DNA from 3 places in the Erwinia persicina genome. Region 3 is predicted to be linked to each of the others. Evidence: riboswitches for the same ligand, from Rfam matches in the RefSeq annotation. Region 3 holds a riboswitch; each other region holds the start of a gene.
What was found. A riboswitch is a leader RNA that binds a small molecule or an ion and turns the genes downstream of it on or off. The one in region 3 is predicted to bind thiamine pyrophosphate.

Region 1 (3,275 bases), 260 kb from region 3:
CACTCTCCGGGCCAGCGTCAGTACGTGTCGCTGGCGGCATGGCGCACCTATTTTGGCGGCAAGTATCAGCTCAGCGATCTCCAGCTTGATGCCTATGAGGCCGATCAGCTGCGGCTGGCCGCCCGCTGGTCAGCCCCGAACCGCGAGGCCATATCCGCCTGGTGCCGTCAGTATCATATTCCACTGGCCAGCCATGATGATGCGACGTATGAGCACGTCGTGGAGTCGAAAGGGGTCGGTAGTGTGATCGCGGAGTTCCCGACCACCGAAGAAGCCGCACGCGCTTCGCGCGAGCTGGGCCTGCAGGTACTGATGGGTGCGCCAAATATTGTGCGTGGCGGCTCGCACTCTGGCAACGTGGCGGCCAGCGCGCTGGCGCAGATCGATCTGCTGGATATCCTCTCCTCTGACTACTATCCGGCCAGCCTGCTGGATGCGGCATTCCGTCTGGCCCGTGATGAAAACAACAGCATGACGCTCCCTCAGGCCGTGGCGCTGGTCACGCGTAATCCTGCCCGCGCCATCGGCCTTGACGATCGCGGCACGATCGGTGAGGGCAAACGTGCCGATCTGGTGCTGGTGCGTCAGCACCGTGAACAGGTGTACGTTTCCCGCGTCTGGGCGCAGGGCAGGCCGGTGTTCTGATGGGGCGGCTGATCTGGCTGATGGGGCCTTCGGGCTCCGGTAAAGACAGCCTGCTGCTGGCCCTGCGCGAGTGCGCACCGGAGCGGGTCATTGTCGCGCATCGCTATATTACCCGCAGTGCCAGCGCCGGGGGGGAGAATCACGTCGCCCTCAGCGAGCAGGAGTTCCGGCGGCGGCGTGCGCATGGCCTGTTTGCTCTCGACTGGCAGGCGCATCAGTACTCCTATGCGCTCGGCATTGAAATCGACCGCTGGCTGGCGGCCGGGCTGGACGTCGTGGTCAACGGTTCACGCCTGCATCTTCAGGCTGCGCGGCAGCGCTACGGTGAACAGCTGCTGGCAGTCTGTTTGCAGGTATCGCCTGAGGTGCTGGCCAGCCGCCTGCGCCAGCGCGGGCGCGAGGATGAGGCCGCCATTGAACAGCGGCTGAAACGTGCAGCGGAACCGGTGGCAGCAGGGTGTATCACGCTGAATAATGACGGGCCGCTGGGCGAGACATTACAGGGTTTTTCGGCATTATTAGCCGAGCACATTGCGTAGGGGCGACGTTTTCGGTCGACCCGCGATCCGGCGCTGGCTCTCACTTTAAGCGTCATCAGCAATATTGACGGCCCCATAATTTCCTGACTTAATTGAGTCTCCAGGGGGAGCCAGGCACAGCTGGCTGAGAAATCGTTAATGCTACAGCACGATGACCCTTAATACCTGATCCGGATCATACCGGCGGAGGGATGGGGCAGCTTACCTGACTTTTGCCGGTAGTCTCTGCTAAAAGGACTACCCAATGACCAGCCGATTTACCGATACCCTCCGTACCCTGAGTCAGTCACAATGGTCACAGGCCGTCACGCATCGTTTTGTCCGGGAGCTGTATGACGGCAGCATTAACCACCAGGTGATGATCAACTACCTGGTGCAGGATTATCGTTTTCTCGACAGTTTTTTGACCTTAGTCGGATCTGCTATTGCCTGCGCCGACACGCCTGCCGCGCGCCTGTGTTTTGGCCGCTGCGCCGGTATGGTGTCATCCGAAGAGAATACCTATTTTCTTCGCGCATTTGCGGCATTGGGCGTCAGTGAGCAGCAGCGCAATGTGCAGTCTGACACGGCACCGACGGTAGGATTCAAAGCGATTATGCTTGAAGCTGCCGCCACCCGTTCCTATGCTGCCATCCTGACGGTTCTGAATGTAGCCGAGTGGTTGTATCTTGACTGGGCGTCACAGGCACCAGAAATGCTGCCTGCCAGTTTCGTTCATGCTGAGTGGATTACCCTGCACAATAACCCTGATTTTTGCGAATTTGTCGCCTTTTTACGCCACGAACTGGATCGCGTCGGGCCTGAACAACGGTCGTTGTGCGAGGATTTTTTCCAGCGTGCAGTCAGGCTGGAACTGGCATTTTTTGATGCAGTGTATCAATAAGATTAAATCTGCTGAAAAGAGAATGTGGCAGGACAGGAGGGAACGATTCTGCTGTTATGGCAGGAAAAATCAGAAAAAACGGGGGTGCTCTTTCCCCCATTCACTACGGTAAGCCACAGACTGAGAAATTATTATGTATCGCTCAGTGCTGTATCAACGGACAGGTTGAATCGTTTTAAGCGTCAATAAATGGGGCGGGCATTTTGTCAATTCTTTCTAAATAGAAGAAATAATAATGGCCATCCTGAACAATGTCTGGTGCTCCTTCGAAGGATTTACCATCCATGATCCCCAATAATGTGTCATCATCCACTTTACGGAAGTGGTCAAAGATTGGTACGCCATCGTAGACCATCGTTGCTGAGATTTTCCCACGAAAGTCAATTTGCCAGAGAGAAGCCTCTCCCTTCATCATTTTATTAGAGTACAGATTGCCTTTGTCATCATAGCAGACCAGGGGCATGGCATCTGAAGCACTACGGAACCATTTCCCGAACCATTTTACTTCATCAAGGGAGCGGGTGGCCCAGTGACCGGTATCAAAGTCTCCTCCGGCCCATATTGATTGAATTTCATCAACACTGACGGGGGGTAATGAGTCAAAAAAATCCAACAATACCTGATCTGAGCTGAATACTCTTTGTGCTTTAAAAGCGTCAAATTTTACTTTTGCGTTCATAATTTAATCCTGTTTGTATTGTAGAGATAGCAACAGATATACCGATGAAAGAACGTAATATGTAATATATATTGTCACATGATATAACAATTAGTGAATTATTAATGTCGGTACAAGCCTATGCCAGGTTTGAGTGCTTATCAGGTGCAGGCGAAAAATAAGTACCCTGTTGGGGACAGTTTTAAGTGCCTTGCATAATCTGCATTAATAAATAAAACTAACAATTCAATATAGTCACTGATCTCCGGAGTAATCACTGCCAGTGATATTCCGAGTGGTCATCGTTAAGTTACCCGCAGTGATAAAAATAATATTATATAAGTGGTTGTGAAACAAAACGCATCATTTAAAAAGCAAGTGAATCAGAAAGTGTCCGCCACAAATCAAGTTCATGCTTTTTTTCCACCAGGACACGATCATATATCTCGGTTGCATCAGCACCCGCGGTGAAACGCAATGGTGGTTGCTGTTCATTAGCTAGTCTGAGTAAAGCTTGCGCCAGCTTCTTAGGGTCGTTAGCCTGTTTGCC
Region 2 (3,275 bases), 1.9 Mb from region 3:
TTATTCGGCAGGCCGAGATGCTCTTTCGGCGTCACGTAGCATAGCATCGCGCAGCCAAACCAGCCGATCATCGCGGCACCGATGCCGGAGGTAAAATGGTCGTAACCCGGAGCAATATCTGTGGTCAGAGGGCCCAGGGTGTAAAACGGGGCTTCATGACAGTGTTCGAGCTGTTCTGTCATATTGACGCGGATCATCTGCATCGGGATGTGGCCGGGTCCTTCAATCATTACCTGAACATCATATTCCCAGGCGATTTTGGTCAGCTCGCCCAGCGTGCGCAGTTCGGCAAACTGCGCTTCATCGTTAGCATCCTGGATGGAGCCCGGACGCAGTCCGTCCCCCAGTGACAGTGAGATATCATAGGCCGCGCAGATTTCACAGATATCGCGGAAATGCTGATAGAGGAAGCTCTCCTGGTGGTGTGACAGGCACCATTTTGCCATGATGGATCCACCGCGCGAGACGATGCCGGTCAGGCGTTTTGCCGTCATGGGCACGTAGCGCAGCAGGACGCCAGCATGGATAGTGAAATAATCTACGCCCTGTTCAGCCTGTTCAAGCAGGGTATCGCGGAAGATAGCCCAGCTCAGATCCTCCGCCACGCCGTTCACCTTTTCCAGCGCCTGGTAAATGGGCACCGTGCCAATGGGAACCGGGCTGTTGCGCAGGATCCACTCGCGGGTTTCATGAATATAGCGGCCGGTAGACAGATCCATGACCGTATCGGCCCCCCAGCGAACCGACCACACCAGTTTTTCCACTTCCTCCTCAATAGAAGAGCTGACCGCAGAGTTACCGATATTGGCGTTTACCTTCACCAGAAAGTTTCGGCCAATAATCATCGGCTCTGATTCCGGGTGATTAATATTGGCCGGGATAATGGCACGTCCGCTGGCAACCTCCTGACGGACAAACTCGGGGGTAATGTTGTCGGGCAGATGCGCGCCGAAGCTGTGCCCGGGATGCTGTTGCAGCAGCACTTCACTGCGGATCCGCTCGCGGCCCATATTTTCACGCAGGGCGATATACTCCATTTCCGGCGTCACTATGCCCTGGCGGGCATAGTGCATCTGAGTCACACAGCGACCCGGTAGTGCACGGCGTGGACGTGGCAGATGCTCAAAGCGGAGATGATCCAGTCCTTCGTCGGCCAGGCGTTGCTGCGTAAATGTCGAACTGACCTCACTGACCTGCCCGGTATCATTGCGCTGAAGGATCCAGTTGCTGCGTAATTTTTGCAGTCCGGCATGAACATTAATGGTGGCGTCCGGATCGCCGTAAGGGCCCGCCGTATCGTATACCGGCACCGGCTCATTCTCCTCCAGCAACGGCCGATCCTGACTGCCGCCCACGGTGGTTGGGCTGAGTTGTATTTCACGCATTGGTACACGGATATCCGGCTGTGACCCGCTGAGGTAGATCCGTTTTGAATGCGGGAAAGCGGTACCGCGCAGGGAATCAATAAACTGTTGCGCTTCCGCCCGCTGCTCGCGACGACGGCTTTTTTTTTCAACGACAGGTTTTTCATGAGTAGACATAGCAATTTCCTGATAAAAGGGAAGTTTGCTTGCCTGGAGGCGGGAGTAATAAGAACGTTGTGAGAAAACTCATTTCACAGCGTTTTAGATTTTACTCTTGTTCCCTTCGCAGGTTCTAACCTGATCAGGTTCCGCGGATCCCGAATTAACGGTCTCAGCCCCTAAGGGCACTCCGACAAGAAGAATAGTGTCTTTTAAGCGGCTTTTATAGCCAGCCAGCCTGGATGCTCACGCACCAGACGTAAGCGCGCCGACCGGGCGACGCTTAAACCACAAAATGGGCACTGAAAGGGCTAAGCAGACTTCACCCTGACAGCCCATTCAGCATAAAGGGGCTTTTTGGAAACGACAAGAAGTTTAAATGACCGCTGCAGGTCAGGCCGGGCGCGCGAGCGTACAGGCGTTAGCCGCTTCCTGATTTTCCGCGTTTTTTTCCAGCGCCAGCTTGATGAATTTATCTTCCAATGTAAAACGTGCCTCCAGCGCTTCACCGACAACCGACAGAGCATGCTGGAATTCCCGATAGTTATCGTGATCGATAGCGCTTTCCAGATGAGAATCATAAACCTGCATAATCAGGTCGGTATTGGCTTTTAATGAAGGGTAAATAAGCGACGCTTTAGCCAACTGCTCTGTGCCTTCCAACTCTTTGATAAATCGTTCGTAGACAGTGAAGTGGCCCGTTGAAAGGTAATCCACCAGATTCTGGCAGAACATATCCAGCGCGTTTTCATCGAGCGTCGTCAGCGTATCCTTGTTAGGCTTGATACCAGCCATGTGATAATAGGCAATCAGCAACTGCTTGCGTGAGCGCAGACAAAAGTCTACCAGTTCACTGCACCCGCCAACGCGCGCGGTGAGGACTTCCAACTGGTTAAGCATGTTCTACTCCGTGAGTGTTATATTTTAACGTCTGACCTCAATCCAGTCTTTAAGCTGAGGATGATGAGCAAAATGATGGAACAGGAAATTTTAAGCGTAGACGCTGGCTGGTGGATTGTCAGCATGGAACATAAAATTTGGTTACCAAAAGGCGAACTTCCACGAGGGAGCGCAGATTCACTCGGCCTGAAAGGATCCCTGGGATCCCCGATTGGGGAGTGGCAGGGCGAGACGGTATGGTTGATCCGGGATACCCGTCCCCAGGAAATGGGATCGCTGCGGCAGTTGCTCGATCAGGATAGCGGCCTGTTCCAGCTGGTTGGTCGTGGCATCCAGCTGGCTGAATTTTACCGCTCTCACCGCTGGTGTGGTTACTGCGGCCATGAAATGCACCACAGTAAAACAGAATGGGCCTGCCTGTGCAGCCACTGCCGCCAGCGTTACTACCCACAAATCGCTCCCTGCATTATCGTGGCTATCCGGCGTGGCGAAGAAATACTGCTGGCGCAGCATACCCGGCACCGGAACGGCGTATTCACCGTGCTGGCCGGTTTTGTGGAAGTCGGGGAAACCCTTGAGCAGACGGTAGCGCGTGAAGTGATGGAAGAGAGTGGGATCACGGTAAAAAATCTGCGCTATGTTTCATCACAGCCCTGGCCCTTTCCACAGTCATTAATGATGGCTTTCATGGCTGATTATGACGCTGGCGAGATCAATATCGATCCGAAAGAGCTGTTATCCGCTGGCTGGTATCGTTTTGATGCTCTGCCACTGCTACCGCCTGCCGGAACCGTTGCGCGCAGGTTGATTGAGGACACCGTTGTTTTATGTCGCGCAGAGGCGGAATAATCA
Region 3 (3,275 bases):
AGATCTGTTTTCAACAAATCTTCCCCTGGAACCCGGGTTTTACCGCTTACCACCACTGATGAAAATGATGTACCGGCCCCTGCCCGTGTCCCACTTCCAGCGAGTCCGCCTGCTCCAGTGCGCCCTGCAGCCAGTGCCGGGCCGCCTGAACGGTCGTGGGCCAGTCATCGTGGCGCGGGCGCAGCGCGGCCAGCGCCGCCGAGAGTGAACAGCCGGTGCCATGCGTGTTACGGGTGTTCACCCGTGGCGCAGTAAAGCGCTGTTCTCCCTCACGGGTGAACAGCCAGTCCGGGCTTTCCGACTCGCTGAGATGACCGCCTTTCATCAGCACAGCCTGGCAGCCGAGGGCCAGCAGCGCCCGTCCCTGCTCGCGCATCTCCTCCTCGTTGCGCGCCTGCGCACATCCCAGCAGTGCGGCGGCCTCCGGCAGGTTAGGTGTAATCAGTGAAACCTGCGGCAGCAGTCGATCCCGTAGCGTACTCACCGCCTCGGGCGACAGCAGCGGATCGCCGCTTTTGGCCAGCATCACCGTATCCAGCACCACCCAGGGAACGCGGGTCTGTTTCAGCCGCCCGGACACCACCTCAACGATGGCACTTTCTGACAGCATGCCAATTTTAATCGTATCGATGCGCACGTCCGACAAAACGGAATCCAGCTGCGCGGCAACAAACGCCGGCTCAACGCGGCAGATCGACTGCACGCCGGTGGTGTTCTGCGCCACCAGCGCGGTGATCACGCTGGTGCCATACGCACCCAGCGCGGAGAATGCTTTCAGATCAGCCTGGATCCCTGCCCCACCGCTGGGGTCGGTACCGGCAATTGTCAGCGCGTTAATCCTTTTCATCACTGCACCTCCGGGTTCAGCCGGTACAGGGCATCAAGAAAGGCCGGAATGAAACTGCCTGGCCCGTCCACCGCTGCAGCCGCACGCTCGCCGGCCAGCGACACCACGCGGCAGGCGCTGGCCACATGTGTGAGGCGGTCGCCCGGCAGTGCGGCAAAGCCGGCCACGACCGCCGACAGCGCACAGCCGGTCCCTACCACCCGCGTCATCAGCGGGTCGCCGCCGCCCACGCTCAGGGTACGGAGGCCGTCGGTAATAAAATCGGTTTCACCGGTGACGGCCACAATCGCGCCTGTCTCCTGCGCCAGCGAAACAGCCGCCTGCAGCGCCGCCGTGGAGGCGTGCCGGCTGTCGACGCCCCGGCCGCTGACGCTCTGCCTGGCCAGCGCCATGATTTCGGAAGCGTTACCCCGGACAGCGGCCGGTTTCAGTCCCAGCGTCTGCTGGCAGAAGGCCGTGCGGAAGTCCAGTGCGCCAACGGCTACCGGATCTAACGTCCAGGGACGCCCGACCTGCCTGGCGGCATTAATGGCCGCCAGCATCGCTTCGCTGCGGCTGCGGGTCAGCGTACCGACATTCACCAGCAGGGCATCGGCAACAGGGCTGAACTGTGCCGCCTCCTGCGGATCGATCACCATTGCCGGGGAAGCCCCCAGCGCCAGCAGCACGTTAGCCGTAAAGGCCTGTACCACATCATTGGTCATACAGTGGGTCAGAGGGGAATGCTGACGATACAGCCGCAGGGAATGCGCCATATCGGCATGGCTGAGGTCTTGAGGTTGGATCATTCTTCGCTCCCAACCGGCGATCAAGAAGGCGATGCCGGTCGGGCATCTGACTTCCCTACGCTGGCATTATCCAGATCAGGTTATACGGGTATTTCTCAGCCTTCACGCAGAAGGGCACCCCGAGTCAGTGATGATTTTTTACAGTCGGTGCCAGCATAAGGAAGTGGCAGAGTATTGGCAAGCCCCGGGCCGTGCTGCCCTGCCGTCGGTCATCAGGGTATCTTCAGCGCGATCGGCCCCCCGGCGGGGAATGACGCCGCACATAGTCACGCGGCGAACAGCCCATCGTGCGTTTAAAGGCGGTACTGAAGGCACTTTCGGACTCATAGCCCAGCGAGGGCGCAAGCGCAGAAATGGGCAGGTCGGTGTTCAGCAGTTTGTCTCCGGCCAGCAGCATGCGCCAGCGGGTCAGATAATCCATCGTTGACGACCCGACCTTAGTTTTAAACTTCAGCGCAAAGGCCGAGCGGGACATACCGGCACGCTGTGCCAGCGATGGTAACGTCCAGCGATAAGCCGGATCGGCGTGCATGGCCTGCAGCGCCGCACCCAGCTGGTGATCGGCCAGGGCATACAGCCAGCCCACGGCGTCCCCTTTACCACCCGACTCCATATGCTGCCGCAGCGCCTGTATCAGTATCATATGCGCCAGATGTTCAGCGATCAGGGCATGTCCCGGACGCTGTTCATCCAGCTCGGCCATCATCTGCGCAACCAGCCAGCGCAGGGTCGCCTGGTCATTTTCCGCCCGCAGATGGATCACCGCAGGCAGCATGGTCAGCAGAATCGTGGCGTGGGGGTCGTCCAGGAAGAAGCGGCTGCCGGTCATCAGGCAGTCTCCCCCGCCGTTGTGACGGATCACCCCGCCGGCGCGCGGGCCGGCAAACACCACCGCCCAGTCTGTCGCCGGGTGTGACAGGTCGCTGGCCATAACAAAGGGACGTCCGGTAGGAAGCAGGAAGCAGTCCCCCGCCGACAATCGTACCGGGTCAGTCTCCCCTTCGACGGACAGCCAGCAGCCGCCCGACACCATTGAATAACATTTGATGCCCGCGTTAGGTGGAAAACGCACCGCCCAGTCACCGCCCACGTCGAGGACGCCGGAAACATACTGCTGTGGCTTGAGTAACGCGAGAATATCAGAAAGAGGATCCATGATTAATTTTGGACGATTAAAAAGATAATACGGACTTTATAGCATGGATAGGACGTGATGCGCGGGCTTAAGATAAAACCTCGCTGTTCCGTGTTATCCCACCTCTCCTTCAGGAAATAACTATGCACAACATCCGTACATCCGGCCTCTTCTCTCTGGGTTCGCGTCAGGTAAAACGACTGGGCTATGGCGCAATGCAGCTGGCAGGCCCCGGCGTTTTTGGCCCGCCCAACGATCCTGACCGCGCGCTGGCGGTTCTCAGGGCGGCAGTGGCGGCCGGCGTCAATCATATTGATACCAGTGATTTTTACGGCCCGCATATCACCAACAAACTGATCAACGAGGCACTCGCGCCCTATCCTGACGACCTCACGCTGGTGACCAAAATTGGGGCGCTGAGAGATAAAAAAGGCGGCTGGATCCCGGCCATGTCCCCCGGGGAGCTGGTCAATGCCGTCCATGACAACCTGCGAAACCTGGGGCT

Region 1: it holds a riboswitch for thiamine pyrophosphate, as region 3 does, so the genes downstream of both, K6L24_RS08430 (TenA family protein) here and thiM (hydroxyethylthiazole kinase) in region 3, are expected to answer to the same signal.
Region 2: it holds a riboswitch for thiamine pyrophosphate, as region 3 does, so the genes downstream of both, thiC (phosphomethylpyrimidine synthase ThiC) here and thiM (hydroxyethylthiazole kinase) in region 3, are expected to answer to the same signal.

Annotation. Positions count from the first base shown of each region.
Region 1 is NZ_CP082141.1:1,887,888-1,891,162, forward strand. It holds gene phnM (alpha-D-ribose 1-methylphosphonate 5-triphosphate diphosphatase) at 1-645, shown strand, start outside; gene phnN (ribose 1,5-bisphosphokinase) at 645-1,184, shown strand; TPP riboswitch at 1,278-1,393, shown strand; gene K6L24_RS08430 (TenA family protein) at 1,429-2,067, shown strand; gene K6L24_RS08435 (DUF4334 domain-containing protein) at 2,243-2,746, opposite strand; gene K6L24_RS08440 (oxidoreductase) at 3,093-3,275, opposite strand, start outside.
Region 2 is NZ_CP082141.1:4,342,539-4,345,813, reverse strand. It holds gene thiC (phosphomethylpyrimidine synthase ThiC) at 1-1,541, opposite strand, end outside; TPP riboswitch at 1,626-1,726, opposite strand; gene K6L24_RS20045 (Rsd/AlgQ family anti-sigma factor) at 1,917-2,423, opposite strand; gene nudC (NAD(+) diphosphatase) at 2,499-3,272, shown strand.
Region 3 is NZ_CP082141.1:1,623,406-1,626,680, reverse strand. It holds gene thiD (bifunctional hydroxymethylpyrimidine kinase/phosphomethylpyrimidine kinase) at 47-847, opposite strand; gene thiM (hydroxyethylthiazole kinase) at 847-1,635, opposite strand; TPP riboswitch at 1,671-1,767, opposite strand; gene K6L24_RS07335 (AraC family transcriptional regulator) at 1,859-2,791, opposite strand; gene K6L24_RS07330 (aldo/keto reductase family oxidoreductase) at 2,914-3,275, shown strand, end outside.